Regions from separate parts of the [Clostridium] celerecrescens 18A genome, predicted to be linked through region 1. Evidence: a T-box and tRNA genes for the amino acid it is inferred to sense, from the RefSeq annotation. Region 1 holds a T-box; the other holds one or more tRNA genes.
The links. The T-box of region 1 lies ahead of pheS (phenylalanine--tRNA ligase subunit alpha). A T-box ahead of a tRNA ligase gene usually reads a tRNA of that ligase, here a tRNA-Phe.
Positions count from the first base shown of each region.

Region 1 (15,933 bases):
AGCATGTCCCCATCCTTTAAATTAGGCTCTACAGATTCCTTGTACATAGCAGCCTGCTTCTCATCATTGATTAAGATCATAATGATGTCAGCCTTCTTTGCAGCTTCTGCTGCTGTATAAACGGTTAACCCCTGTGCCTCTGCCTTTGCCCAGGAACTGCTTCCCTCATAAAGTCCTACAACGACATTACATCCAGACTCCTTTAAATTAAGCGCATGGGCATGGCCCTGGCTGCCGTATCCAATAACTGCAATGGTCTTACCTTCCAATAAGGATAAATTGCAATCTTCCTGATAGTAAATCTTTGCCATCTTTTATTTCCTCCTCATATACTGACTCTTGATATATTTTGTTAAAGGAACCATGCCGACGGCTCACTGTCCGCCTTTGGCAATAACCTCTAGCTTACAAATCCTGACTGCCTAAGGCAGATACCGAATATCGTCAGAGCCTCTGGAAAGTCCTGTGAGACCAGTTCTGGCAAGCTCTAATATTTCATAATCTTCAAGCAGGTTAAGAACTGCATCAAGCTTGGACTGATCTCCTGTAAGCATGACGGTTACGGAATCTTTGCCAACATCAACAATGGTGGCTCTGAAAATATCAGCTATGGCACAAATCGCCTGACGCTGGCTGGCATTCGCATGCACCTTGACCAGTATAAGCTCCCTGTAAACAGAATGACCTGGCTTTAATTCTTTGATATCCCTGACATCTTCCAGCTTTCTCAGCTGTTTTTCAATTTGGTCTAAAATCTCCTGATCGCCTGTGGACACCACCGTCATTCTGGAATATCTCTCATCCGCAGTCACACCCACCGTAAGGCTTTCAATATTATAGCCACGGCGGCTGAACAGTCCGGCTACACGGCTCAAAACGCCGGAGGTGTTATCAACCAACAATGATAATACGATTCTCTCCATCCATATCCCCGCCTTTTTGTATAGTAACTTAAATGATAACAATCCAGCATCTTTTTGTCAACTAATTAATAGGAATGTGTATCATAATTTGAGGTTATACCTAAAAATAAAGCAAAGAGGCCCGCGTCTTATCAACGCAGACCTCTTTTTTCTGTTTCTTCTAATCTATGTATTTAATTGCATGTTCTTTCCTTGGCTTGGCCTGGGGGTGTTCCGTATTTCCATACCCAAAGATCCGTCATACAGATACGTTAACACTGCCCGGTCCGCAAGCACCACAATGACCGTCAAAGCTCCATATAAGGAATCAATGTCTGATTCCATGACTTTTGCATTTAACTCTTATTACGGATTCCCCGGATACTCTATAATATAATACTCATAGGCATTTACGACCTTTGTACAGCCATACTGGTCTTCCCTCTTAAAACTCTTACCATAATTGGCATGGACATGTCCATGAAGAAAATATTTGGGAGAATACTTGTCCATCAGTGCTTTAAAACAGGTAAATCCCTGGTGAGGCAGATCGGGTAAGTCGTTGAGTTCAAATGCCGGAGCATGGGTGACAAGAATATCAAAACCTTTGTTCTTCTTAAGCTTCCACCACATCTTTTTGATTCTCCGCTCCATTCCCCGTTCCGTATACTGGTTCGGTGAGCCTGGAATATACTGCATGGAACCGCCCAGGCCCATAATCCGGATTCCCTTGTAGGTTATGATATCATCTTCAATGCAGGTACATCCTTCAGGTGGGCATTCCTCATACCTGCAATCGTGGTTTCCCCGGACATAATAGACCGGGGCATGGGAAAATGTTGCAAAAAACGTAAGATAATTCGCTCGTAGATCTCCACAGGAAATAATTAGATCAATATCCTGCAATTTTTCCGGTGAATAGTATTCATAAAGTGATTTTGACTCATGGTCAGACAGTACCAGGATCTTCACGCTGTTCCTCCATATCCATGTTCTCGTATATTGTCTGTCCCTGGAGACGTACCAGAGACCGAGCCTCTTCCGTAAGCTCATCAAATTCCGGAATCTGTCCTACGACATTTTCTGTCAGCCAGTTCATGGTAGTTATATCTTCCGGAGTAAGACTTTCGTTTTCCCTGCACTGGATTTGTCCGTCCTGAGAATAAATGGTTCCTTCAAAAGGCTGAAAGCTTCCAGCCCGTATGGAATTCCTCAAAAGTGTAATTAACCGGCTGGTTCCGTGAGGCAGATTATGAGAGCAAATGACATCGATCACATCTGCCGACATCCCCCACCAGTAATTGATGGCCTGTTTCCCTTTCATTTCCTTCCTGCCGAAATCTCCATGGCATATAATATTAACAATTCTTTCGTAAAACTTTCCCCAATGCCAGATAGGAGTCGCCAGATTTTTCAGGGTTCCATCAGGGTTCTTCTGGTAAAGTCCATATTCTCTGGTGGGCGTCTGAGGAGTTATCATGTCATCACCTGAAATAAAGGTGACCTTCTCTTTTTCCAACTCCGCGTGAGCATCACGGTCCTTTACCCTTGACCATTCTAAGTACACCTTGGCATAAGGATTGATCATTCTGGCTCCCAGGGCAAAGGCATTGATATTAGCAATGGTGCCGTAGATCGGATAATCAGCAATATATCCGATCTTCTCGGCCTGGGACATGGAAGCTGCCAAAGCGCCCATTAGGAATTTCGATTCATACATTCTTCCATAATAGGTACAGATGGAAGAATAGGACATATTAACGGAACAGTTGAACACCTTTACTTCCGGATGATCGATTGCAGCCTTCACACTTAAATTGATCATCTGGGAGGCCGTAGTAAATATTACGTTGCACCTGGCCCCAATGGCCAGTTCAATGGCATTAGCGATCTCCTGCTCAGAATCTGCATTAAAAAATGCAACCGTTTGTACGGCTCCGTTAAAAGCCTGCTCTAAATACATCCTGCCCAGCTCATGCCCATAAGCCCAGCTGGAAGTTTCTGCTGTTTTTGCATGGATAAATGCAATCTTTAGCATCTCCGGTTCAATGGACTGGAACGGGCGCAGCCAATTAATGAGCTTAAGGGGGCTATTGTCCGATGATTCCTCTATTTCTTCCGGCTGTTCAACCAAAGTGATCTTATTGCCTCTGGAGGCCAGGAGCAGTTCATCCTTCATTCTGACCAAGTCCTTTTTTATCTGCCCTTCAATCCGGTCTTTCACGATTCGGTATCCGAACAGTTCCACGTAAACAAGGAACGCATCCGAACACGTCATATCGTAATCATCGCCGCCAAAGGCATGGAATGCTTTGGAAAAACGGTCATAAGCGGATTTGAAGATGATCCTGTCATCCTCACTCCAAGGCTCTCCCGGATTCTTATTCATTGCCTTTATCAGCTTGTCGTAGCTCCCTTCTTTACTAAACCAGACATCACAGTTAAAGGAAACCTGGTAAAAATCCAGGAATTCATAGTAAAGCCTGTTATCTAAATCATCAGTCCTCTTTGGAATCAGGCGGGTTACAGAGGCAGAGATGCTGAAAGCACCAACATATTTTAAGACGCTGACCCTTTTATTGCCTTCCTGAACATAATACTGGTTCATAAATTCAAAGACTTCAATAGGATCATGGATCCCCTCTTCAATCTGATGGTCATATAAATATGCCCATTTCGCCCCAAATTCCGATTTCTCCGACAATAGAGGCATGAAATTACTGGCAAAGGCGCTGGTGCGTCCCTCCGTTTTCGTACCCACCACCTTTTCCAGAGGAATATCCATGATTCCCAAATTCACTTCTGAAACAATATCCGTATAAGACAGGATCTGATCCAGGACCGGCAGATACGGATATTCTCCCTTTGACACAGAAGCCTGATATCGCCTTCGGCCCCGCTTTAACGCCCCTACGTAATCATATAATGCCATCCATTTTCCCTCCAACATTTTCTAAGGTTATTTTAGCATTAAAACAGCTTTCTGTACAGATTATTCAGGAGGCTTAAAGTGGCACTCTATGAAAGATTTCTCACCTTAAAGTCTCTTTCCAGTTCTCTTTTCTGATCCTTTTTCGCAATGTCATCTCTCTTATCGTATAGCTTTTTACCTCTGGCAAGGCCGATCTCCACTTTCACCAGGCTGCCTTTAAAATATACCTGCAGAGGGACCAGGGTATAGCCCTTTTGAGCAATCTTTGCATCCAGCTTTCCGATCTCAGCCCTGTGAAGCAGCAGCTTTCTGACCCTTAGCGGGTCCTTGTTAAAGATATTCCCTTTTTCATACGGGCTGATGTTCATGCCGCAGACATAAACCTCTCCTTTATCGATTCTCACAAAGGACTCTTTAATGCTGCATTTGCCCATGCGGATGGATTTTACTTCTGTTCCGGCAAGTTCAATACCAGCCTCGAATTTTTCATCTATAAAATAATCGTGATATGCCTTTTTGTTATTGGCAATTAATTTGAAACTCTCTTTCCCCATTTTCATTCCTCCTGTTATTCCTCATCAAAACTCTTCGCCGGAATAAAGTCGATGGTACGCAAAAGCTTATCCGTACCCAATACCATGACCCTGATAGGCTGACCTAGTTTAAAGGTTTTCCTTGTCATTTCACCTACCAGCTCATAATGCTCTTCATCAAAGTGATAATAATCATCCTGGAGCTGATTCACATGGATCAAGCCTTCCACGGTGTTGGAAAGCTCCACATAAAGCCCCCAGTTTGTCACACCGGAAATCACTCCGTCAAACTCTTCCCCAATGTGTTTAGACATATACTCACACTTTTTAAGCTTAATGGTCTCCCGCTCTGCTTCATCGGCTCTCCGCTCCATGGCAGAAGACTGGACGGCTACCTGCTGAAGAATCTTATCGTAATGGCTGATCCTTTTTCCAGCTAAGCCTGACCTTAAATTCTCCTTAATGATTCGGTGGATCTGTAAGTCCGGGTACCTTCTGATTGGAGAAGTAAAGTGAGTATAATATTTAGCCGCCAGGCCAAAATGCCCGGTATTTGACACTGTATATTTAGCCTGCTTCATAGAACGAAGGGCCAGACGGCTGATCAGTGCCTCCTCTGGCGTATCCTCCGCATTGGCAAGCAGCTTCTGTACTTCCTTCGGGTAAACCTCACCATTATGAAAACGGATGGAGTATCCGAAATTATTAATCAAAGTGGCAAGGCTCTTCATCTTTTCCGGATCCGGGTTGTCATGGGTCCGGTAAAGGAAAGGAATCTCCTGCCAGAAATAATCCTCTGCAACTGTCTCATTTGCCATCAGCATAAAATCTTCAATGATTTTAGTTGCTGCATTTCTCTCGTAGGGCTTGATTTCCAAAGGCTTTCCCCGTTCATCAAGAATCACCTTGGTTTCCGGGAAATCAAAATCAATGGAGCCTCTCTTCTTTCTCTTCTCCCGCAGAATATCAGCCAGTTCCTTCATCTGATCAAACATGGAAACAAAGGCTTCGTATTCCTTCATAACCGACTCATCCCGGTCAGAGATAATGGCGTTGACTGCCGTATAGGTCATTCTCCGATCCACGTTTATGATGGTTTCTGCTATCCTGTGTCCCATTACATTACCGTTTTCATCAATGTCCATGATGCAGCTTAAGGCCAGCCGGTCTTCTCCCTGATTTAGGGAACAAATCCCATTTGACAGCTTATGAGGCAGCATGGGAATTACCCGGTCCACAAGATAAACGCTGGTTCCCCGTCTCAATGCTTCCTCATCCAAAGGGCTGTTTTCCGTTACATAATTCGTAACATCAGCGATGTGAACGCCTAAAGTATAGACACGATCTTTTTTAGATATAGTAATAGCATCGTCAAGATCTTTTGCATCTTCTCCATCAATGGTAACTGTCTGTAAATTTCTCAAATCAAGACGGCCCTGCATATCTTTTCCGGTCACTGCATCAGGTACTGCTTCCACCTGCTTCATTACGCTGTCCGGGAATTCCTCCGGAAGTCCATATGCTCTTACAATCGAAAGAATATCCGTGCCAGGGTCATTGACGTGGCCAATTATTTCGGTTATCATCCCTTCCGGTTTACGTTCCGGTCCGCCGAAATCTGTAACTCTAACCACAACCTTATGACCGGTCACGGCTCCCATGTCCTTGCCCTGAGGAATGAACACATCCTTAGAAATCTTCTGGTTGTCCGGAATAACGAAACCAAAATTTTTATTTTTCTGATAGAACCCTATGATCTGCTCATTTGCATGGACAAGCACCTTGATCACATGGCCCTCAGCTCTTTTTCCGTTTCCTGACTTTGATTCTGCAGTAATCAGCACGGTATCACCGTGAAGCGCTCCGCCTGTCTTGTCTTCCGGAATAAAAATATCCTGATCCAGCCCTTCTACCGCTACAAACCCAAAACCCTTAGAGTGTCCGGAAAACACACCGGCAATGGAGCCGATATCTGGCTTACCATATTTTCCTTTTTGTGATATACCAATCTTTCCTTCTGCCAAAAGGGTATCCAGTACCTCTTTTAAATCTTCCCTCTGATCCTTTGGAATGTCAAAGAGAATGGCTAATTCCTTTAATTTCATAGGTGCATAGGCAGGATCATTTATCAGCTGGAGAAGCATGGCTTTTCTTTGCGTTAACTGTTCTTCTGTCATTGTCTTCCTCTCTTGATTTTTATCTATTTTTTAATCATTTCTTTTTTATCGGAAGCAAGAAGCACTTCCGATAATCGTATGGAAGGGCTAAAAATAGCCCTTATATCGAAACTTGCTTTACAAGTTCCGATAAGCCATAATATATTATCTGCACTTTACCAGTAGGTATTACGAAACTTCCCTATAATGCGAAAAAAACACCCTTGTTGCCATATCACAAGAGTGTTTAATCTTTACAGTATATTCAGATTCAGTACCAGCGCCAAAATGAAAAACAGGACTGCACCGTATTTTGTGAATTTCTCCAGTTTTCCTTCCATGGAACGGCCTTTATTTCTGCCCCAGTAGGTATCAGCCATACCGCCGATAGAACCCAGGCCCTGACTCTTTCCTTCCTGTAAAAGGATTATTGCTGATAAAGCAACACATATGATAACAAATATGATTGATAAAATAATCCTGATCACGTTTCCCACCTCCTATAGTCAAACAAAGGATATCATACCATAATTTTTCTGAAAATACAATATATTTTTATATTTTTATATTCAATCATCATGTGCCCTTGTTACATGATGTTTTATAAAGAAGCTCTCCCTGTTTTTCTGACCTTATTATTATAGAAGCGTCTTAATCGCTCACTCACCTTTGATAAGCATTTATCTCTTATCCCCGCAAAACTTTTCATAATATGATTTTCATCGCATCCCTCCTTATTATATCATTATTCTTCATCTTTGGCATCACGCGCCAGGTATGTTATCCCATTGTTCCTATATTCAGACTTTTTCGCTTTTATAAATTTAATTTCCTTTTGCTTTTATAAGGAATTTATAATAACAAAAACTAAGGCATATGAAATAAACAGGTACCTTATGAAATTTTTCTTGACATTTCTATCAGGTACCGTTACAATATATTTAAGGTACCTGATGAATATTCAATTTTAGGAGGTTTATAATATGATGGAAGATAACTTTACAGAACTTTACGAAAAATTTTCAAAGCTGCAATGGCTCTTGCAGCGCCACCATTTACAGAAACATGCGGAACATGGACCCATGGCTGATCCAACCCGCGGGCAAGGCAGGGTTCTGGCGATGCTAAAAATACAATCTGAAATCAGCACAAAAGACCTGTCTTATCTGTTAGGCATCCGGATACAATCTCTTAACGAGCTTCTTAACAAACTGGAGAAAGGCGGTTATATCACCCGCACCCCTTCAGAAGCTGACAGACGCGTCATGTTGGTACAGCTAACGGAAAAAGGAAAGAATGAGCAGCAGCCCCGCCCGAATTTCGAAGATATCTTCAGTTGTCTCAACGAGGAGGAACAAATGGTCTTTGGTGAGTATCTCGACCGCATCACTGAGGTACTTGAAGCCCAGCTTGGTGATGATGAAGATGACGAAAGGCTTGAATGGATGCGCTCTGCACGTGAAAGACTGGGTGATGAAAGGTTTGACATGATGTTTATGCGTGGGGGCAGACATCCTTTTGACCGCAGGGAATGCTTTCATGGCTGTCCAGACAGAAGACCGGGAGGCTCGCACGGCGCCGGACATTTTGAACCGGGCCACAATGATCCAAGGTTCAACGGACACGGTTCCAATTGCTTTGGCAGACATGGTGGCGGCAGGCATATGTCTCCGCTGAATGAAGCTCCTCACATTGACGAAGAATAAGCAACGATATCCTGCTAATAACAGCATAGGCGCTGTCTTTCTGAAAGCCGATTGGCAGCGCTTTATTTTTTTACGCCTTTTTTCAGGCAGAAAGGAGCAATCATGTCTTTTATTATACTTTTTATATATGGCGTAAATCATCTCATTCGCACCATCTTGGGGCAAAAAGATGGGGCGTGCTGGTAATTGGGAATACAGTTTATGCTGATTTTTAATACAGCCAGTTATCGGTTAAAACAGCATGAAAAAGGCAGCGGCCGTAAAAAACGCTGCCTTTTTCATGCTTCTCCAGGCACTACTGTACTTTTTTTCCTTCGGCCGGTCAGTTAGAATATTCCATAACAGCCCGTCCAAATTTTCTATAAAATTCTTCAATGCGCAAAAGTTCATTGTATTTGGAGATGCATTCTCCTCTGCACGGTGCTCCGCTCTTCACATAATCGGCACCGACAGCTGCTGCCATATCCGCCAGGAATGACTCTTCCGTATCCTTTCCATCGCTGGCAATGATCACTTTATGTCCGGCTTTTCTTGCCTTCTCCACCATTTCCAACGCCCCGGTTACAGTCCCCGCCTGTTCCATACGGATGATCGTCGCATTAGCCGCAGCAAAATCATCGGATACCAAAAGCGTACGGTGCTCCAAGAGCTTCATCATTTGTTCTCGTCCTTCCAGATCTTCTTTCCAAAGACCATTTAGGACCGCACAGATGGGAAAGCCGTCCGCCAGCCTCAGATAATAGGCGAGCATATCCTTTTGCGCCCTGTTTATGGAGATTCCACCTTTCCTGCTTTCCTTTGAAAAACAGTAAGTGCCATCTTCTTTCACATACAGACGGTCTGCATCAGCATTGATGGCCACCAGCACGTCTGTCCCCGGCTTATATCCGGTAAGCTTAAAGGAATCCATTAAATAATGCAATGCTTCTTCTGAATTTTTCATATCAGGTTCAAAGCCGCCGCCATCTCCTGTAGAGGTGCTAAAGCCGCTTATGGATAAAAGCCTTTTTAATGTCTGGTAAATCTCCACTCCCATGCGAAGTCCTTCCGAATAGGAATTTGCTCCCTGAGGAACAATCATGATCTCTTGAAAATCAAGACCTTTTTCCCCGCCGCCTCCGCTTATCATACTCATCATGGGAACCGGCATCACAGGAGCCGAGGTTCCGCCCAGATAACGGTAAAGCGGCAGATGAAGTCCTGCCCCCGCTGCTCTTGCAGCCGCCATGGATAAAGCCAGAACACCCTGGTTCCCAACCTCTTCTCCCCGGTTCACTGCTGCCTGGGAAAGCATCCGATCGATTCTTCCCTGGTCTGATGCATCCTCAAACAATATTGTTTCTGAAAGCCAGTCACCCACAAGCTCTGCCTGTTTCTCTGCCCTTCCTGTGTCTCCCAGGGAAACCGTCGCTCTTCCATGAGCACCGTTTTCCAGAATCACTTCAGCTTCTACCCCGGGATACCCCCAGGAATCCCGGACAATTCTTCCTGTTATTTCTATAATATCAAGGCTGTTAAACATCTTTTTGCCTCCTGTCCTTTCTTACATTCTTACCGTAAGGATTGACGGAATTTATCACGTCCATGCAGGCAGAGAGAAAAAAGATGCCAGGAGATTTTTCTTTCATCCTGGCATCTTTCTTTGATGTCATACTTGTAAAACGGCATTTGTTTATGCCCGAAGTTCAATTCCCAATCCTTGTAATCCGTTAAGGATCTTTTTCATTACAGCAAGAACCTCCTGCTCTTCTAAGGTGTGATCGCCTGCGCGGAAGGTGATAGAATAAGCAACAGACTTATATCCTGCTAAAATCTGGGTTCCTTCATAAATATCGAAAAGCTCATAGCTTTCCAGTATCTTTCCTCCCCGTTGTTCGATGATCTCTTCGATCTGTCCGACAAGAATTTCCTTTGGCACCACCATGCTGATATCTCTGGTAACAGCCGGATATTTCGCTATTCCGGTGTATTTTCTGTCAAAGCTTGTAAATGGAATCATGGATGGCATATCGATCACAGCCACATAGGCCCGGTCCCCAATCTTATAGTTGTCAGCCACCTCCGGATGAACTTCTCCCAGATATCCGATGGTTACCCCATCATAAATGATATCTGCCTGTCTTCCTGGATGAAGGAATGTTTTACCACTCTTTGGAACATAATGAGGCCGTTTGTGCATTCCGGTTTTATCAAAGAATTCTTCTATCACACCCTTCATATCAAAGAAATCGCCGTCGCCGTAAAATCCCAGGGTAAACTGCATTCTTTCATCGGGAAGCTCGGTCAATGGAAGCGCCTTTGGAAGATAAATATTGGCCAGCTCATAAAGGCGGACATTCTTATTGCGGCGGTTGTAGTTGGTGGATAAGGAGTTTAACATTCCATGAAGAGGTGATGTCCTCATAACACTGAAATCCTCTCCCAAAGGATTTAATATATTTACGGTCACACGAAGCGGACTGTTCTCCGGGATCAGCAGACGGTCAAATACCCTGGGACTTTCAAAAGAATAGGTCATTCCCTGGGAAAATCCAGAGAATTCCGCCACTTCCCTAGCCACCTCTTCAACTCTTAATTTGTATGACAGTTTGCCGGTCGTTGCCTCACCGGTGGGCAGGGATACGGGGATCTTGTCATATCCAAAGAATCTGGCAACTTCTTCCGCCAGATCCGCCATACAGTCTAAATCCTGACGGAAGGTGGGAATAAGGATTTCATTTGCTGTCTCATCGTATTCCAAATCCAGCTTTTTAAAGTATCCAAGCATTGTTTCCGCTTCGATCTCAGTACCCAGAAGCCGATTCATCTTTTCTGGCTCAAAGGGAAGTCTTTTCCCCTCCCGCTTTTCAGGATATATATCAATCATGCCGCCTACGACTTCTCCTGCACCCAGCTCCTCAATCAGCTGGCACGCGCGGTTAATCGCCTCCTCAGCGTTGTTAGGATCAAGTCCCTTTTCAAATTTACCGGAAGCATCGGTCCTTAATCCGACTTTTTTAGAAGAAAGGCGGATATTGGTTCCATCAAAGCAGGCGCTTTCAAATACCATGGTCTTCACCTCATCGGTAATCTTGGAGTTCTCTCCGCCCATGATACCGGCGATTCCTACAGCCTTTTCTCCGTCGTTGATCATGAGAACGGTGCTGTCAAGCTTTCTTTCCTGTTCGTCAAGGGTCTGGAAGGTATCGCCTTCTCCCGCGCATTTTACAACGATTTCATGATTTGCAAGCAGGTCATAGTCAAAGGCATGCATTGGCTGACCATACTCTTCCATCACATAATTGGTAATATCCACGATATTATTAATCGGACGGATTCCGCATGCTGCAAGTCGTCTCTGCAACCAGGCCGGGGAAGGAGCAAGCTTGATATTTTTCACCATTCTTGCACAATAGCGGGGACAAAGACGGCTATCCTCTACGGAAATCTTTAAATAGTCATGGATATCCTCACTGTTTCCTGTGGCTGTTACCACCGGAGGTACAAAGGGCTTACGGAAGGTAGCCGCCGCTTCTCTTGCAATTCCTATTACACTGTAGCAGTCCACACGATTTGAGGTGATCTCGTATTCAAATACGGAATCACGAAGGCCCAGCACCTCTATGGCATCAGCACCTATTTCCGTATTCTCAGGCAGAATGTAAATCCCGCTTTCCGGTGCATCTGGATACATTTCATTGGAAGAGCCCAGCTCTTCAATGGAGCACATCATGCCGCAGGATTCGATTCCTCTTAGTTTCCCTTTCTTGATCTGGATTCCTTCTTCCGGAAGAGCGCCGCCGTCGTGGCCTCCTGCCACTTTGCCTCCGTCTAATACCACAGGAATTTTATCTCCTGTCTTTACATTGGATGCGCCTGTAACGATCTGTACGGTTTCCGCTCCAACATTGACCTGGCAGATGATCAGTTTATCCGCATCCGGATGACGTTCAATGGATAATATCTGTCCAACAACGATTTTCTCTAAGTTTTTATCCAGACAAACATAGCCCTCAACCTTTGATCCGGTAAGCGTCATAGCATCTGTATATTCCTGGGCCGTTACGTCTAAATCCGGAACGTATGCCTTAATCCATGATAATGGTGTATTCATTGATCTATCTTCCTTTCCTTAAAACTGTTTTAAGAATCTGATGTCGTTCTCATATAATAATCTCATGTCATCAATTTCATATTTTAACAGGGCAATCCGCTCCAATCCAACTCCAAATGCAAAGCCGGAATATTCATTGGGATCGATTCCGCTCATTGTAAGCACATTTGGATGAACCATGCCGCAGCCAAGAATCTCAATCCAACCGGAGCCTTTGCAGAAACGGCAGCCTTTTCCGCCGCATTTGAAACAGGTAACATCCATCTCCGCGCTTGGTTCTGTAAACGGGAAATGGTGCGGACGGAATTTCACTTTTGTCTCAAGGCCAAAAAGCTCTCTGGCAAACTCTGCAAGGGTCCCCTTTAAATCTGCAAATGTTATATTTTTATCAATTACAAGTCCTTCTATCTGGTGGAAGGAAGGGGAATGGGTTGCATCCACCTCATCAGACCGGAATACGCGGCCGGGGGCCAGCATGCGGATCGGCAGCTTGCCTTTTTCCATGGTCCTGACCTGGACCGGTGATGTCTGGCTTCTTAATACGATGTTATCACTGATATAAAAGGTATCCTGTTCGTCTCTTGCCGGATGATTCTTAGGTATATTCAATTTTTCAAAGTTATAGGAATCGTATTCCACTTCCGGCCCTTCAATGACCTCATATCCCATCCCAACGAAGATTCGCTCAACCTCTTCCAGAGCAATGGTATTTGGATGGGTGTGGCCTACCTTATTTCGTCTGCCGGGAAGGGTTACATCAATTACTTCTTTTTTCAGCTGTTCTTCTCTGGCTTTTTTCTGCAGAGCGGATATGGCATCCTCTAATTTCCCCTCGATCACGGCCCGGGCGTCATTTACCATCTGGCCCACCTTTGGCCTGTCTTCCGGAGCAACATCCTTCATACTCTTTAATACACTGGTTAGCTCACCTTTTTTTCCAAGATAAGCAACTTTAATGTCGTTTAGTTTTTCCAGCGCATCGGAAGCTTCAATCTGCTTTAACGCTTCCTGTTTGATTTTTTCCAATTGGTCCTTCATCGTGCTCTCCTTCTTTTCATGATCAAATTTTACTTTTACCGCTATAACAGCGAAATGAACTAAAAAAGCTCCGCCCCAAAAAGGGACGAAGCTATATTCGCGGTACCACCCTGATTCCTGCGTATGACACAGGCACTCGGTATACGTAACGTGTATTGACGTCATGACTTACCCGCCAGACCGGCAGCCAAAGCTGTCGCTGGTTTCAATCATGCTGCTTCGGTGGGAAATTCAATCTCTTATCTGAACTTAAAAGGGCTTACAGCCGATGGCCCTTTCTCTCTGGAAGAAAATTAAGGATTTACTTACACCTTCATTGCATTTGATGTTTTTAATTGTAACGTTACGTACCATTGTAATAACGGATGATCAAAATGTCAAGGATTATTTTGATATGGCTTATATCAGAAGGAAATAAGACGGCCTCTGTCCGTTTTCCTTTCTTAAATCGCATCTTTATAAGCTTCTTCTAAAATTCTTTTAAATTCAAGGAGTATTTCATAGGTTTCAGCCCGTTTTTCCAGATGCTCTATAAAAATATCAATATACTCCTTATCTTCGGCTCTTTTTGTTTTCTCAATCTGAACTTTTTCTTTTTCTTTATTGTAAAAATGGGCCAACGCAATTAAAAGCACACTCTCTGTTAACAATGCGCCCAACAAAATAATATCTAAAAAACTCATTTTTTCCCCCTGTTCTTTAAAACCATAAAATACGGCCAAGATTTTTACACTGTCTTTTACAGAATCAATATCTTAAACCGCCGTCATGTGATCACAAAATTTATCCATACCCCCTCCCCTTATCCGTAAACTGCAAAGGAATTCTTACGGGCCTGAAACAGACCGCCCTCCTGGCTTCCATAATGATTTCAAACATAATCCTACCGCCTTTTATATAGTTATTATAACTAATATCGAACTTTTTAAAGTATATCATAACAGTGAAAAAAAGAACAGCGCCAGAAAGTATATCCCAGATATCTTTCTGACGCTGTTTTTTATTATCTAATCAAAGCTACACAGCAAACTGGCTGTTATAAAGCTGTGCGTAAAATCCATTTTGGGAAAGCAGGCTTTCATGAGTTCCCTGCTCAATGATATGGCCATCCCTCATTACCAGTATCACATCCGCTTCTTTAATCGTAGAAAGACGGTGAGCGACGATAAAACTGGTACGCCCTTCCATCATTTTTCCAAAAGCTTTTTGAATTTTTATCTCGGTTCTGGTATCAATAGATGAAGTGGCTTCATCAAGAATCAGCATGGGAGGAAGGCACAACATAACTCTGGCAATGCATAAAAGCTGCTTCTGGCCTTGGGATAAGTTTCCGCCGTCTTCCGATATAACAGTATCATATCCTTCCGGCATACGCCTGATAAAACTGTGGGCATGAGCCTCCTTTGCCGCAAGAATGATTTCTTCCTCAGCCGCATCCGGCTTTCCATATGCAATATTTTCGCGAATGGTCCCTGATTTAAGCCATGTCTCCTGCAGCACCATACCGTAACTGGTTCTTAAGCTTTGTCTGGTCATATGGCGTATATCTTTCCCATCTACCCGGATGGAACCGGAATCCACATCATAAAAACGCATGAGGAGATTAATTACCGTACTCTTTCCGCAGCCCGTAGGGCCTACGATGGCTACTCTCTGGCCCTTACGTACGTTTAAATTCATATCCTCAATCAAGGCGATCTCAGGATTATAGGAAAAGTACACTTGTTCCAGAGATATCTCTCCCTTTGCATTGCTGAGCACTGCAGCGTCTGGCTCCTCTGGGACCTGAGGCTCCTCATCAATCAGTTCAAACACCCGAGCAGCAGAGGCCAGGGCATTTTGAAGCTCAGTAACCACACCAGATATTTCATTAAATGGCTTTGTATATTGATTGGCATAGCTTAAAAAACTGGAAAGCTGTCCTACGGATAAAAGTCCTTTTACAGCCGCAAAAGCTCCGGCGATTCCAACACTGGCATAAACCAGGCTGTTCACAAAGCGGGTCGCTGGATTGGTAATGGAAGAAAAGAATGTAGCTTTCAGGCTCCAGACACGCAAATCTTCGTTAATATCTTCAAATTTTTCCTGTGCATCGGCTTCATGGGCAAAGGCCTGCACCACCTTCTGATTCCCCAGCATCTCTTCCACAAGAGAAGTCAGCTCCCCTCTGGTCTGAGACTGCATCTTAAACAAGCGGAAGGTCTTTCTTGCAATAAAGCTGGCAACAAACAGTGAAACAGGAGTTACAAGAACCACCACAACCGTTATGCCCGGATTCATGGAAAACATAAAAACCAATGTTCCAAAAATGGTAAGGACTCCGGTGAACAGCTGGGTAAAGCCCATTAGCAGCCCATCGGAAAACTGATCGATATCTGTGATAATCCTGTTTATGATATCTCCGTGAGAATGGGAATCAATATATTTTAAAGGAAGGATCTCCAGCTTATTAAATGCCTGGGTTCTGATATCCTTCACCACCCGGTAGGTAACCAGGTTGTTGATATGGCTCATAAGCCACTGGGCCACCGCTGTTATTGCAATGATGATTCCTATTTGTTTTAAAATCGTCC
Region 1 covers NZ_PGET01000001.1:1,462,352-1,478,284, reverse strand. Annotated here, with positions in the region: gene ilvC (ketol-acid reductoisomerase) at 1-311, opposite strand, end outside; gene ilvN (acetolactate synthase small subunit) at 423-923, opposite strand; gene H171_RS24105 (hypothetical protein) at 1,089-1,247, opposite strand; gene H171_RS07005 (metallophosphoesterase family protein) at 1,269-1,874, opposite strand; gene H171_RS07000 (BMP family ABC transporter substrate-binding protein) at 1,852-3,834, opposite strand; gene smpB (SsrA-binding protein SmpB) at 3,921-4,388, opposite strand; gene rnr (ribonuclease R) at 4,403-6,511, opposite strand; gene secG (preprotein translocase subunit SecG) at 6,778-7,011, opposite strand; gene H171_RS06980 (MarR family winged helix-turn-helix transcriptional regulator) at 7,507-8,229, shown strand; gene eno (phosphopyruvate hydratase family protein) at 8,552-9,751, opposite strand; gene pheT (phenylalanine--tRNA ligase subunit beta) at 9,902-12,322, opposite strand; gene pheS (phenylalanine--tRNA ligase subunit alpha) at 12,341-13,360, opposite strand; T-box leader at 13,439-13,686, opposite strand; gene H171_RS06960 (hypothetical protein) at 13,804-14,043, opposite strand; gene H171_RS06955 (ABC transporter ATP-binding protein) at 14,378-15,933, opposite strand, start outside.

Region 2 (15,933 bases), 3.2 Mb from region 1:
TTACTATTTTATATAAGACCATTCTCCCCGATGACAAGCTAAAGCTCTTTTTGTATAACCGCAATCAGCTTAAATATGTCGTTACTTATGAGATTACAGCTGCAGCCAATTTGGTTGTCATTAATTCCGGACGTGATTTATTTCCTTTTGATATATTTTCATCCGGTAACATCTTATCTCCTTACGGCAGGTGGTATGTAAATATTGGCTTAGGAGCTTATGTCCTTACCATTGGCATGCTCATCTACGCCATTTACCAATCGATCCGGAGTACGGAACTGCAGGAGTACCAATGGAGAATGGAAATGCTGGAGGAGCAGTACGAACGGCAGGTGCGGCATTACAAATCATATCAGAAATACACGGAAAGCTTCCGGGCCTTCAAGCATGACTACCGATCCATGATGGTAGTATTAAAATCATTGATCCGGACAAATGATAATGAAAAGGCTCTTCTTCTGATTGATGATATGTTTGAAGAGATGCAGAAAAAAGTGGTTGTCCATAAAAAATATTCCGATAGTGTTATTCTGGACGCCATGCTTCAGGATCTTTCTAATATTTGTGAAGAAAATAAAATTCGCCTCTCATCAAACGTATCTCTTCCCCGCAACACGGGGTTGTCTACAATTGATGCAGTCCGTATTTTTTCGAATTTTATCAATAATGCTGTGGAAGCATGCTATAAGGTCCCGGTTTCAGATCGGTTTATAGATATTGTCAGTACTAACGAGCTGAAGTGGGTCACGCTTCAGGTGGTCAATTCCTATAACGGCAAATCGCATGTGCATAACGGAAAATTCCTTACAACAAAGCCAGAAAAGCAATGTCATGGACTGGGGCTTAGAATCGTAGAACAAATTGCAGAAGGTTTAGGTGGTTTTGTTATATATGAAGAGGATTTTAAAAACAAGACATTCCTGGTCAGAATCCATATTCCCAGGTTGAGCGAAAACCAGAAAGGATGAAAAAGAAGCGGGGCAAGCCGCTTTCTGCTGCCTTGCCCCGCTTTATAATTCCGGTTATACAATCGGATATCCTCTTCGCTGCTTGATGAGGTTAAATCTGCTCTTTCTTTTTGTTTTTTTTGCATGCGTACATTCTTCGGTCCGCTTCCTGCAAAAGATTTGACGTAGTATATCCAGATTCGGAGTCAAACGACAAACTGCCGTGGCTAAACGACACTCCGTAGGGCTTTGAAGCTGTGCATTCCAGATTTTTCAGTACACAGTGCATTCTTTCTATGATTTTTTCAGCAGTATTCTCCATACAGTTTTTAAAGATGATGAAAAATTCATCGCCGCCATACCGGCAGACAACATCCGAGCTGCGAACAGTGTGTAAAATCACCTTCGCAATGCTCTTAATGGTATAATCACCTTCATCGTGACCGTATGTATCATTGATTACCTTTAAGTTGTCAATGTCAATAAAGACCAGGCAACTTGGAACATCGCTGTATAACAAGGTCTTTTCCAGTTCCTTCAGCCCTGTTTCCCGGTTATATGCACCCGTCATGATATCTGTCGACGCAGTCATCTGCAAGCGGTGTTCTCTGGTTTTCCAATCACTGACATCCTCGATAACATACAGGTACAGCACCTGACCATTGGGCAGCATGCACCTGTTTGACATAATCCGATACCATGTGTTATTGCTGTCATCATAAACTTCACGAAAAACCGGAAAGTTATCCTGCTCACCAAGCTCTGTGATCAACGTCAACAGGACATTACCCTGTACCTGTTGAATCGTCAGATTTTCAATATCTCCCAATATCCGTTTCGCAGGGCGATTGGCATATACCACATGTCCACCAAAGTCTACCTCTAATACGGAAATATGAAGGAGATCAAGCGCCTGAAGGATTTGATGATAACGCCAGCTGCTGACAGGAGCTGGAATCTTACCGGCTGCCTCCCCGTTATCTCTTATCGATGCGTCTGCAACCCGGTCAATCAAATCGTTAAACATATCAAATAATTCTCCAGAATACTCAAGCTTGCTGACCACATATCCTTCTTTAAGCAGTTTCCCGCTCTGGGTCAGAACAGAGAGCCGCGAGTGCAGCTGCTTAAGGGAGCCAGACAGATAATTACTCCTGGAAGGAAGTGTTCCATTCAGCCTTCCCTCCGATAAGTCAATCGCCAGGTGGTTCACTTCATTGATATCTTGAATCAATTGATTGATCTGTCCAATTAGTTTCTGCCATTCCGGCGCAGCGTCATCTGACTCCACAATATCACATTGTTTCCCGGACAACAGGTTCTCAAATAAATTCTGTATTGTCATAAGCATCGTATGATCTTCCTGGTTCATCCCCTGCCTCCTTATTACGGCTCATACTTCAACTCCAGCTGATCCTTATCCCAGACTCTCAGCTGCAAACCGGCAGGTTCTGTCCCCGGTAGACCAGCAATCAATCTCTTTCACACGAAACTGACAACCACTGTAGACTTCCAAAATCCCCGCAATAAAGCCTTCATCATAATCACAAACCGTCTTTCCTGATATGGGAAGGCCGGAACAATCCAGATCCTCTGAAACGGTCAGAGTAAATGACAGGGAATCCATATCCACTCGTTCCATGCGCAGAATACCAATCTTTAACTCCATCAGCTTATTGGTTAAGTTGGCGATGAAGAAATCAAAATCACCCGAAAGATCAAGTACATTTTTTGCCAGTTCTTTGCCCGCCAAATGCCCGGCAGCCCTAAACAGGCGGCTGGAAGTCTCCTCGTCATATTCACGGGCCAGGATATCCTTTAAGGTGTATTGCAGCAGACGGTAAACAAGCACCGGTACATCAGAGCCCATATTTTTTCTTCCCTCATCAATATTTCCAAGGGATTCCCAGGTGAACTGAGATGGTTTGCTTTCATAACTCATAAAAAATCCTCCTTAATATGTACTGTAAAAATATATAACAAAACCCCCGCCGATTCTGCACAATCGAATACGAGAGAAAATTCATAACTCTTTACCGGCTTTCCACAGACTTGGAGGGCTTTCGATTCACAGGGAGAAATGTATATTCATTTTATTGTACAAGATTTATTATGCTATTATGAACAAGCTGTTTTAAATTGGCCTTTTAATGTCATAAATAATTCATGGTGGTGTATAAAGTCAGATCTTTAAGGGGCGAAAGGTCACGAAATAAAAAGAAACCCATTCTTGACTATTGCCAAAAATAGGTTTCTTTAGTTAAAGCGGGTGATGGGAATCGAACCCACGTATCCAGCTTGGAAGGCTGGTGTTCTACCATTGAACTACACCCGCAAGGAATTTCTGAAGTTTTTCAAAAGTGCTTTGAAAAGCACAATGCCCAAAGCCGGAATCGAACCAGCGACACGAGGATTTTCAGTCCTCTGCTCTACCAACTGAGCTATCTGGGCATAACCACCTGCAACACGAATAATTCTACAAGATTTCTCCCCTCTTGTCAAGACAAGTTTTCTAAATTATGTCAAAAAAACATAATTCTCAGTAAAATCCTTAAAACAAATCACATGCCTGGTTAAAGCTTACACACCTTGAATATCTGGAATTCCACATATTCTCATTATAATATTTGTAGGATTGTTCCGCCGTCATATACTCATTATCAACAGTCGTATTGCAATAAGCCGGAACAACAATTTCAAATCCATGTTCAAAACCGCATTTTATTGTTGCATCTATGCAGTAATCGGTTTGCAAACCAGTAATCATAATGGTATTTTCGTTTTTAGAGTGTAAGTATTCTAGCAATCCCGTATCCTTAAATGCACTATTAACATGTTTATCAAAGATTTTTTCCTCATTCATTGGAGCAAATTGTTCAAATATTTCAAATCCTTTTATGCCCTTAGTCAGCTCAAAACCATCATCATGGCGAACGTAGATAATCTCTATGCCCTTGGTTCTTGCTAAACGAATTAATTGCTTCATGTTATTTACAAAGGTTTCATATTGAAATAGTTCATTTGTAACAATCATATCCTGTGCATCTACTACCAACAGTACCATTTAAATCCCCCCTTATTCCAATGCTTTCCAAAGCAGCTGTCCATTTTCGAAAATCACTTCAATTCGCCCGGTATCCTTTAGCCAGGAAAGATATGAGCGTACAGTGCTGCCAACGAGTACATATTGTTCAAAATTCATTACCAGACTATAGTCATTGAAAAGCTGCTGTAAAACCCTTTCAAAGATAACCGGCTCTTTACAAATCCCAAGTATCTCAACTGCTATTTCATGTACCTTATCAATGTTGATCTGAGCAAGCGGGGCGATATCATCGGTTGCTTCTGCGTGGGCGGGGATAAAAACCTTTGCTTTCAAGGTCTTTACCATTTCCAAGGTGTTAAGGTAAGCGGATACATCATAGATAAACCCGATCTGGTATTTTTCCAGAGTTTCTTTGCTCGACAGGCAGTCTGCTAAATAAACGACGTCATCCATATCTCTATAACCCACCATATCAAAAAAATGGCCGGGAAGAGGAAGTACATTCATCCCATTTGGAAGAACCTTCTCTGTAAGGTGTTCTGCACTGCTTTCCTGGGCCATCAGGAATTTGTGCCTTAAGTCCTTTGGCGGGAACCCGCCATACAGGAAAGACGGTTCAAGGATGGTATGGTTCGTAAAGTCGCATTCAATACCAGGAGCATAAACCTTGCATCCGGTTTGATTCTGTAAATACTTATTGCCTCCGATATGATCGACATTTGAATGGGTATTATAAATTGCTGTCAGCCGCCAGCCATTGGCGTCCAGTATCTGCCGTACCTTCCGCCCAGCATCCTTGTCGCTTCCGCTGTCAATAAGGCATACGTCCGTATCGTTAAGCTTCACAATGCCAATCTTTGCCGGGCTTTGAACATAATAACTATTTGTGCTGACCTGATTTAATTCATACATTTGGGAAACCTCCAATAATAGTAATCCTTTTGAAACCTGTAGTTTTAATGATGATAATGATTCACAGGAAAGGTAGTGTCGGGTCCTTCCGGACAGACCTTCCTTTCCGCTCCGAAATCCTGTCTCCTTCTTCCACCCTTCCGCACAGCAGCGGGCTATGTTCATCGTACAATGTGCGTCTCCTTTTCACTGCCTCCGCACTGTCATTGGCATAGCAATACTTACACCCGGCCAGGCAGGTGTCATAAGTTCCCACCTCGACGCTTTCCATGCAGCCACATTCTATTCTTTGATTTTTATCCTTCTTCCTGCATACCGGACCGCCTATTAAGTATTCTGCCATAGCTGGGTCAATGCAGCTTCCTCGCGAAATCCCAACAGAACTTAAATCAGCTTTTTCCGCACACGCTTCAATCCTGAGCCCGTAAGTACCTGCAATCGCCGAAAGTTCTTTGCCCAGCCTTTTCATCCCTTCTTCATCCAATTCTTCTACCGGGATTCCCTTCATGTTGCGTTCTGTTTTTCCATACTTGTCCAGAAAACTGATCACAACTTTTTCCGCAGACCCGCAGACGCCTCTGGCTATTTCTTCAAAGGCCCGCAAATGGTATTCCTCCCTGTAACGGCAGTTAAGGAATATGGGATCATATCGCCAGACCATACGGTCTTTTCCCACTTTTTCTGCCGTTTCCCGGAAAATATCAACCAAATGCCTTTTATCCGGCAGTCCAGGCTCAATATCATTTCCATATCCTGTCAATGTAAACTGGATATAGAAAGGGATGCTTTGAAGCTCCCGGATTCGTTCCATCATAGGCTCCGGATTTTTCGTCCAGAATACCATAAGCTCCACCTGCTCCGGAGATAGGTCGATCCGGCTGATCTGATGGCTGTTCATGGGATTTTTTACATAAAGGTACCCTTCCTTCAGCCTGTTAAAAAACCAATCCGAATAAAATTGTGGAATATCAGTCCGCCTGCTGACACTGAGTATCATAGTTCTTACTCCTGTTTCTTCTTAGTAAAACCATTATAAGCCTTCCTTGTGCCCGCTTCAACCTCTTTAACTTTTTAAGAACTTCGAATATGGCATCTGTCTGGAATAAGTTGGCATAATGTTTTGCCTATTAACTGGGAATTCTGATATATGAAATGAAGCCGTTTTCTATCATCATCAACAACTGGAGGAACCCCATGAAAAAAGAACCTGTATTTTTAACTGACAAAAATCATAACGTCATTCTGGAAGCCATCTCCGGTACTCCCAATGCCGCGCTTCCGGACAGCTTGAAGCCTTTTGAAATATTGGAACCTAATACTTCGGACGGTGCCACGGAAAAACATGTTCCGGTCATTGAGACAGAAGGAAATCATGTGACCGTAAAGGTGGGCAGCACGTTCCATCCCATGACCGAGGAACACAACATTTCCTGGATCTGCTTACAGACAACGGCAGGAAGTGTCATGAGAGTAAGCTTAAGCCCTGACTGCGAACCGGTGGCCTGCTTTACTCTGGAGAATGGTGATTCTCCAAAGACCGCTTACGCCTACTGTAATCTTCATGGATTTTGGAAAACAGAGGTGTAACGAAATACAATTCCCTGAAGTACACTCCAGGAAAGATGCATTCTCTGTTTCCAATATCGCCGCAGGATTCATAATCCTGCGGCGATTCCTATGCCCTCAATTTTTACCATAAGCATACAACTCAACTGGTTTTTATCAAGACAACGGCTGATTTCTCCGCCTTAGAGAGAATCATTCAAGGGCAAGCCGAACTTCTTCATCGCTTAATGTATTAGGAACTTCAACGTCTCTTCAAAGCCATCCATCTCTGCACCATCAAAGTGATACAATTTGAAGAGTAAATTCCACAATGTTTCCAGCTCTTACTCGCCAAATCCATTAAAAACATCAGCCATAAAATCAACCGTCATATTGCTGCCGCAATTTACCAACGTTTCAAGACCTAAATCCGTCAGATGTACATTAACTGCCCTTCTATCCTTTTTGCTTGGGACGATCGCAACCAGGCCCTTCTTTTCAAGGCTTCCAATCAGTTGCGTAACGTTTTGCTTCGTAGCCCCTAATTTATTGGCAATATTGACAAATTGGAAACAGAAATCAAGCCGGAATAAACCTGCTGCATTAAATGTAATAGATGCAATTCCTTATTATAGTCCACTGCTGAAACCATCCTTATCGAAAATGCTAATGTATCGTCAATTTATTGCCTTATAGTATACAACGATTTGAATCATTTATCAACGTTCATACCGTTTCTTAAAAAACTTAATAGTTTCCTGAAACGAGTCATACTATCCCTTTGCATTTAGGATTGTTAATCAGCTTTTTTAATTTTTATTTTCTTCGTGAGAATCAGGTTCCTGGGCCAGTTGGAACTTTGCAACCTCCTGTCTTAAAGCCTGGGCCTGAGCCTCCAGTTCTTCACTGGAGGCAGAACTTTCCTCCGCTGCTGCTGCATTGGACTGCACCACAGCAGATACCTGGGACAGTCCTCCCAGGATCTGCTCCATAGCCTTGGTCTGTTCCAATGAGGCTGATTCGATTTCCTCCATTACCTGTTCTACAAGAATGGATTTATCGGCGACCTCCTTAAGGATCCCTGCAGTCTCTGCTGTCTGCCTTTTTCCTTCCGAAACCGCTTTTACCGTATTTCCGATCAGCTTGGCAGTTTGTTTTGCCGCATCAGCAGATCTGGCTGATAAGTTCCGGACCTCTCCTGCAACCACCGCAAACCCTTGGCCCGCGCTTCCGGCCCGGGCTGCTTCGACAGCGGCGTTTAAAGCCAGAATATTGGTCTGAAATGCGATATCCTCAATCATTTTTGTGATGCCCGATATTTTTTCAGAAGATAAGCTTACCTCTTCCATAGCAGAATGAAGACTCTGCATATGCCGGTTCCCTGCGCTGACCCTTGATCCGGATTCCTTTACATAATCGGAAGCTTTCCGAACATGATCCAAATTCTTACCTGCCATTTCCGTGACATCTACAATGGATGCATTTAATTCCTCCACCGTTGCCGCCTGCACAGCGGCTCCGGATGCGAGCGCCTGGGAAGCACCGGATACCTGCCCGGCTCCGGAATTGACCTCCTCGGCGGAGGAACGGATATTTAATATAGTATCATTTAAACGGGATGCGATCATTTCCATGGAACTTCGTATTCCGTTAAATTCCCCTGGATACTCGCAATTACTTTGAACCGCCAGGTTCCCATAAGAAATTTCCTGTAAAAACCGGGATATATCGTGAATAATATCTCTGTATTTTCCTGCCATTTCATTGACCTTTTCCCCGATTCCCCCTATTTCATCGCGGCGTTCCATATGCAGATCAATGCTCAAATCCCCAGCGGATAACTGATCAATGGAATTTACCACCTGCCCAATGGGCTTTGTTATCCGGTCCGTGATCCGAAGCATAACGAAAACCGCAAGGATCAGAGAGACAGCACCCAAAATAACAGCATTTAACATAGAAGTTACAACACCGGACATAAATTCAGATTCTGAAGCAGTCACATTCACCGACCAGCCGTTGGTATTTACCACAGGGGCATAGGAACCAAACCGATTCTCTCCGTTCCAATGGTAGAATCCGAAGCCGGTTTCGCCATTTACCATTGCTGCTTCCAGCTTTGCAATCTCTCCATAGGCAGCTTGACTGGTTTTTGCAGACTCAGCGTCATTTTGCTGAGATAATACAAGAGAAAAATCCTCGTGGGCCACTTTTGTTCCTTCCCGGTTTATAATATAAGTACTTCCGGTGTCACCAAGCCTTGTGTCCGCAATCATCTCCTGGAAAACTGAATAAGGAAACTCAATGATGACCACCAGATCATCATAAGGGTATGCATATTCAAAGGAGGCAGAATCTTTGCGAAGGATCGGATCGGATAAAAAAGGAGTTCCGCTTTTTGCCTGCAGGTATGCATTGTCCTGCTCATAGGATTTCCCATTGACAACAGAGGTTCCGTCTGACGAAATGATATTGATGTTATTAAGGCCGTACTGGGAACATGAGATCCGTAAAAATATATTGATGTTGCCACCGTTTTGCACATTTCCCTTCATGTAAAGGGCAATTGACTCGGATATGATGGAATACTCTTCCAGCTTCTGAGTTATTTTTTCAGAAACCAGTTCCGAAGTTTCCTTTAAGCTTTTGGCCAGTGACTTTCGGGTCGTATGATAGGACTGATAAATGGAGCCTATTGACAGTACAAGTACAATACAGACGATACATCCAATGGTGAATGTTACCAGTTCTTTTTTTATTCCTTTGTATTTCCTTTTCATATTACGTTATCCTCCGATATCCAGTTTGCCCCTCTGCCAACCTAATTTATAGTGGCCTAATGGGTATATCGGCTAATTTTCAGATAACTATATGAATTTTACTAAAGTTTTACATTTATTTAGACAACTTTTTACATATCAGATGCGGCTTCCATTTTATTAGGTGATAATTGACAAGAAGCTTGGAATCATCTCACCCTCATAGTAAAATGGGACCAGGTTTATTCGATCCAGTGATCCTACTTGCTGGAATTAAAGATAGGAGCCGCAATTAAAATTGAATGCTTATCATACAATGTCCTTCAATTTTATCTAAACCGAAGGAAATATATTGTCCGTCTTTTACGAAAGGAACGGCTGTCTCTCCCGGAACCAAGTAAACGGCTGCCGGCTGCTTAGTACCTGTATATATTTTAAATTCCACTCCATACAGGGGGATGACATCTTCTACCGTAAAAATATCCTCAGATCGTTTTTCTGTAATATAATGAAGGATATGGAGAATATCCCGTTTTTCTTGTTCCTGATAATTTAAGGCTGTTATCATAGTAGAGGGACCGTTATGACTCACTAATTTATGTTCCAGGCACAATGCAACCGCATCCTCTAGCATTAGCTTGTACCATTTGGCGGCATTTTTCCGGTATAGTTTAAAGATGGGGTGAGCGAAATAAATTACATTTCCATTACGGATCACTTCCGGATATCCAACCTTCCCGGAAGAAGGTGCATGCTGGTGAGAGCAGAAGGTTTTTCCGGAACGGTCAAAATAAGGTTCTATTTTATCCATTAAAACCTCACCGCCGTTTGCCTCCACGTTATGCCCTCTTAAGTACATGACGTACTCTTCTTTATATAGATCTTTTCCAATGATCTGATTTGGCATCACAAATTCCCTGTAATACGGAGATTCTTCTTTCCATGTTATACCGTATATATTATCTTTGCTGTATTTGTTAAGGCAGGAATCATAGGAACCGATTACTTTACCCCCGTTAGCAATATAGTTCTTCATCACGTTTTCCAGCTCTTCATTGTAATAAATACAATCCGGTAAAATAATTAACTGATAGGAATCCATTGGCGTCTTACTGTCTATAACGTCAAACTGATAAGAAAGCTCCTGAAGCATTCTAACTGCTCCAATTAAAGATGGAGAGATTCCCAGGTTATATTCTCCCTCAGGATAGAATTCTTCCGGTGTAAGGACTGCTATCTCCGCTGCCGGCTTTGCCGCCCTGCAGTAAGGTTCTTTTTCCCTGACACTTTTATATACCTTCCCAATCAGGTCATAAACTCCTTCCGATAACCTGCCGCTTGGATGAAGCTGGTCTCCGATGGAACAGCCAGCCCCCATAGCCAGCATATTAAAACATTCCAGCTCAAGGGCCGCCTGATTCTTAAGGGAATGGAAATCCCCCCAGTAAGTATGGAACTTTCCGGTCATCCCTATCATATCCATTCCAAGGGTTCGTGCATATCTGCTGGTTGCCGGAAAATGGTCATAGCCCCATCCTCCGCTTGGCAAGGATTCCAATTCCAGATGGCTGTACTCCTTAAAATTATCCTTAGATGCCGGCCCCACATGGGAACTGTTATAGAAAACAGAGGCCTCAGGAATTCTCTCTTTAATAACAGCTGTAATTTCTGTTTTAAATTCCTCTAACATTTGCAGAGAATACTTTAATCTTGCCGCTTTCTTCCTGCTGTCCAGATGAAGATCCTCCATTTTCTTTTTACAATGGTCACAGCAGCAATCTACCTGAAATAATATATCCATAAAGAATCCGTCAATGTTCTCCACTCCTACCACATCCATAATATCATGGAGATGCTCTATAAAGAATTTACGATAACCGCTGTTTAAACAAATTGTATGATAAAAATGAGGCTCTTCCACATTCTGGGTATTGATATAATTTCCCTGCTCATCTAAGGAAAGCCATTCCGGATGTTCCCGCATGATTCGGCCATCCCATTGTACCGTGGTATAAATCGGCACTTTGATTCCCCTGTCATGGCAGGCCTTTATCTGATCTATTAACAGATTATGATTGGCAAGTCCGGGATGAATGAGGTCCGCATGTTTTCTGGATGGATAATACAGCCATCCATGATGACATCTTGCAAAGCAGGTAATGGAATCCACGTTGGCTTTTTCAAGTCTTTTGGCAAATTCCTCCCCATTAAAATCGGTTCCAACCTCTGGTATATATTCACTGGTGTGAAAATCCAGATGAACCTGTCTGAATCTTAAATTGTTCATTGCTTATCCTCCTGATCTCAACATTGTTTATTCTTTTACGGCCCCTGCTGCCAGTCCGCCCTCTACTTTTTCCTGGAATAACAGGTAAAGAATCAGAGGCAACGCTACCGTAATTACAATAGCTGCCATTAATGGACCGTAATCACTACCTCTTTCACCGTTAAAATTCAGCAGCCCCAGGGAAATAGGCTTCAATTTTTTATCGTTGATAAACAACAGCGGGAATAAAATATTATTCCAGGCCGATAAGAAATTAAAGATTGAAATAGTAGATAATGCAGGAACACAAAGCGGCAGTATCACCAGCCTATATACCTGGAAATACGTTGCACCGTCGATTACTGCCGCTTCCTCCAGGGAACGGTTGACGCCTTTCATAAAATTAGTCATCAAAAGAATACTAAAAGGAAGACTAAATGATACATAGATTAGAATCAGGGCCAGTATATTGTTTTTTAAGTTTAAGGCACCTATAATATAGGCAACAGGTACCAATACCGTATGCATGGGAACCATCATACCCACGGTAAAGAATAAAAGCAAAAACTTATTACCCATAAAATCGAACCTGGATAAAACATATGCCGCCATGGAAGCCATGATTGCCAAAATAATGACAGTAGCACCGGCCTGCAGGATACTGTTAATGAAATACCGGCTCATATTGGCTTCTTTCCAGGCTACGATATAATTGACAAACTGCGGTACCTTGGGCAGCGCAAATGGGTCTGAAAAGATTTCAAGCTTTGTTTTCACAGAGGATAATAAGGTAAAAACCATCGGCATGGCAAATACTACTGTCATTACCAGCAGATATAAGTACATAATGACTTTACCAGGTTTGCTCTTTGATTCTGTTTTTTTCATAGCTCTCCTTCCTTACTCGTGTTTACGGGACATGATTAAATTACTTCCTAATGTTCCTGCCAGGCAGGCAATCAGAATAATAATGCCTATAGCGCTTCCAAGTCCATAATGGCTGTATTTGAATGCCTCATTGTACATTAATGTTGTAGGAAGATTCGTCAGGCCGTTTGGCCCTCCGCCGGTCATGGCAAATACCAGGTCAAAAACTTTTACAGAACCGATAATATCCATCAAAATGCACATGGAAATTGTAGATTTTAACATAGGAACCGTAATCTCAAAGAACTTATGAACGGCAGTCGCTCCGTCGATAGAGGCTGCCTCATATAGCTCATCAGAAATGGTAGTAAGTCCCGCAAGGAGAATGACCATATAGTAGCCGATGCCGGCCCATATATTAACAAATACAATGGTATTCATAGCGGTTGCAGGATCCACCAGCCAGGGGACCACCCGGTCTGCCAGACCAATGTTCTTTAGCAAGGCATTGAGGGAACCGGTGGGCATGAACACAAAGTACCACATCAAGCCGACGGAAGTTAACGGAAAAACCGTAGGTACAAAAAAGAGAGCCTTAAATGCACGGTATCCTTTACACTTGGTATTAATTGCAACCGCCGTTAATAAAGCAATGGGTGTATGGAATAATACGCTGAAGAATACCATTTTTACCATATTTTTAATGGAAAGTAAAAAGTCCGCGTTATGGAACGCATCGATATAATTTTTAAGTCCAACAAATTTGAGAGCTGCACCCGAGATACCATTCCACTCAACCAGCGAAAAGTAAAACGCCAGAATTAAAGGTACAATTTGAAATAAAAGATATACGGTCAATGCCGGCAGTAAAAACAGTGCTATGTACATTTTCACTTTCCTGTTTTTTAATGTTATCAATGAAATTCCTCCTTATAATGAAAAGGAATTTCATAATTCAATATCAAATATAGTCAGAAGTATCTACATATATTTAGAAATGAATTGTGAAATTCCAGATCATTTATTTTGCGTTATCAATCTCAGCCTGGATTACTGCTGCCGCATCCTGGGCAGAGGCCCCTGTAAATAAGCTTACAATTGAATTTCTTGTTCTATCCTGCATGGAAGTCAAAGGATCAAAGTCGAAAACGTCGACACCGATTCCTTCAGACGTTCCTCCAATCTCTACATTCTGGATAAATAAGTCGGTACATTTTGACTTATCCAAGTCCAGATCGGTTCTTGGAATTAAGAAAGCCGCTTCTTCTGCAAATCTCTTAGCTGCCTCTTTACCGGTTAACATTTTTAATAATTCAATCGTTAAGTCTAACTCTTTTCCTTCTAATTTACCGCTTACCATGTAAGGACTCAGGATCTGCATATCCTGATTTTTAAATTCAGGTTTTTCTTCAAAATAAGGGAACTTTGCAACCTTAACATTATCTGACACAGGCGTGGCGGATTTATCTGTAAATGTGCTGATGTTCCAAGGTCCGGTAATCACCATTGCAGCTTCCCCCTGCTGAAATTGAGTTAATGCAATATTATCTGTGATACCTGCCGCACTTGGATCAAAGGCTCCTGCATCGATTAAGTCTTTTTCAAACTGTAATGTCTGGACAACACCCTCATCCGTCCACTTCATCTCTCTGTTTCCCAATAATTTAGCAGCTTCTGTTCCCATCCATTTATAGAAGATCTGGTCATGTAAATGACCCGCCATATAAGTGGACTGGGCTCCCATTGCGATTGGGATAATTCCGTTTTCTTTTAACTTTGCAATCGCGTCTAACAGCTGTTCCCAGGTCTCCGGGAATTTTTCAATTCCTGCTTTCTTAAAAAGCATTTCATTATAATAAACGCCAATCAGGCCAGATTCCATTGGAATTGCATAGGTGCCTTCATGCCCCGGTACCTGATAATAGGAAAGGGAACCTTCCGTAAATCCACCGCTCCATTCTTTGTCTGCATCAAGATATGGCTGTAGATTTAATAATAAGCCGTTATCGATATAGTCGGAAAGATTTGCAACACCCTGGATTCGGAAGATGTTAGCCATGGTTCCTGAAGCAATATCAGTCGTCAGGATATTATTAAATGCCGATTCATCACCCTGGGAGTCATCAATGATGGTTACTTCTGGGTGTTTACTTTTAAATTCATTAATGATATCGTTATAAATACCTACCTGAGTTGAAGTACCTGCCATTCTTGTTAAAAGCCTGATCGTAACCTTTTCATCACCTGATTCCTTGTTTGCGCTGTCTGTTTTCGACCCGCAGGCTGTCAGCATAGAAAAACTCAGTACGCCTGTTAATGCCAGAGCCATTACTTTTTTTATTTTCATAAATTTATTTCCTCCTTTTTTATTTCAGATTTCCATCCCTCTTCACAATCCCATTATAGAAAAATATCACCATACAATGAATGGTCATTTTATAGTTTTTATGTATATTTTACATATGACTTTACCAAATTAATCGTTCAATAGTTCAAGTTCACAAATTCAATATGGACACAGTCAATAAAATGTACTAATATTACTGTTATATTTAAGTCTTCCATGAAATCAAATCACGCATTGCATACAGAAGGGAATCCATATGAAGGCTCAAAAAATAACTTCTATTAATTCGAGATTTTTCCGGTCTATGTTTCAAACGCTGCTGTTATTCATCATAATATTATTGATCAGTACTTCTGTCGTATTTTATAAACATACTCTGGCATTAGAGACTAATTCTGCTGTCCGGCAGCTGGATTACATTTCCAGCCAGCTGGATTATTATCTCGCATCTGTTCATAATTATTCCAAAACTATTATAACGGATAAGAGCGTACAGGCCATTGTATCTAAATTTAACAACAATAACAAGGAGTTTAATGCCATCGACCAGATGAATCTGAAAACCGAGATCAATCATATCATCCAGTCCACTCCCTTTATTCATTCTGTCAGCATCTACTCACCGGAACATGCGCTGATTGCTACCACGGAAATATATCCCTACCCTTTAAATCTTCGGAATGCTTCCGCATCAGACCGGAAAATCTGGATACCAGAGATAAAGTACTCCAATAAGGATCGTGACACGGAAATACATGTCCTGTCTCTCATGCTGCCGTTTTACAGCAGCGCCACAGGTACTATGCTTGGATATGTGGAAATCGCCATTCCTGAAAGTACAATTTCGGCTATCTATAAGGATAATGCAAGCAACTTCAGCAGGCTTTTTATTGTAGACTCAGATGGCAATGTACAAAGCTCAGATGGTTCCATTCCATTAATGAGGCGCTATGAGAATATTAATAAACTTAACAACAACAAGAGCAATTACAAGCTGACTATGAGCACGATTATTTTTTCTGAATATTTTCATGAGCTGAACTGGTATCTCGTCAACGAAATCAATCTGCTCTATTTTTTACAGCCAACCTTTTCCACCTTGGGAATATCCATTATTATGGCCCTGCTCTGTATTATTGCCTGTCTTAATGTCTCCCGTAAAGTATCCCGCACAATTACTTCTCCGATCTACCAGCTGATCTCTCATACCCAGAGGGTAAAGGAGGGAGAATGGGTTCCATTCA
Region 2 covers NZ_PGET01000001.1:4,644,760-4,660,692, reverse strand. Annotated here, with positions in the region: gene H171_RS21215 (sensor histidine kinase) at 1-968, shown strand, start outside; gene H171_RS21210 (sensor domain-containing diguanylate cyclase) at 1,060-2,319, opposite strand; gene H171_RS21205 (V4R domain-containing protein) at 2,365-2,889, opposite strand; tRNA gene H171_RS21200 (tRNA-Gly) at 3,212-3,282, opposite strand; tRNA gene H171_RS21195 (tRNA-Phe) at 3,326-3,398, opposite strand; gene H171_RS21190 (cysteine hydrolase family protein) at 3,499-4,011, opposite strand; gene H171_RS21185 (MBL fold metallo-hydrolase) at 4,024-4,905, opposite strand; gene H171_RS21180 (DUF1848 domain-containing protein) at 4,967-5,902, opposite strand; gene H171_RS21175 (desulfoferrodoxin family protein) at 6,100-6,492, shown strand; gene H171_RS25065 (MarR family winged helix-turn-helix transcriptional regulator) at 6,795-7,007, opposite strand; gene H171_RS21165 (methyl-accepting chemotaxis protein) at 7,260-9,230, opposite strand; gene H171_RS21160 (alpha-amylase family protein) at 9,502-11,496, opposite strand; gene H171_RS21155 (carbohydrate ABC transporter permease) at 11,524-12,363, opposite strand; gene H171_RS21150 (carbohydrate ABC transporter permease) at 12,376-13,260, opposite strand; gene H171_RS21145 (ABC transporter substrate-binding protein) at 13,364-14,689, opposite strand; gene H171_RS21140 (sensor histidine kinase) at 14,946-15,933, shown strand, end outside.
Region 2: it has a tRNA-Phe gene. The T-box ahead of pheS (phenylalanine--tRNA ligase subunit alpha) is inferred to sense a tRNA for this amino acid. The anticodon was not compared.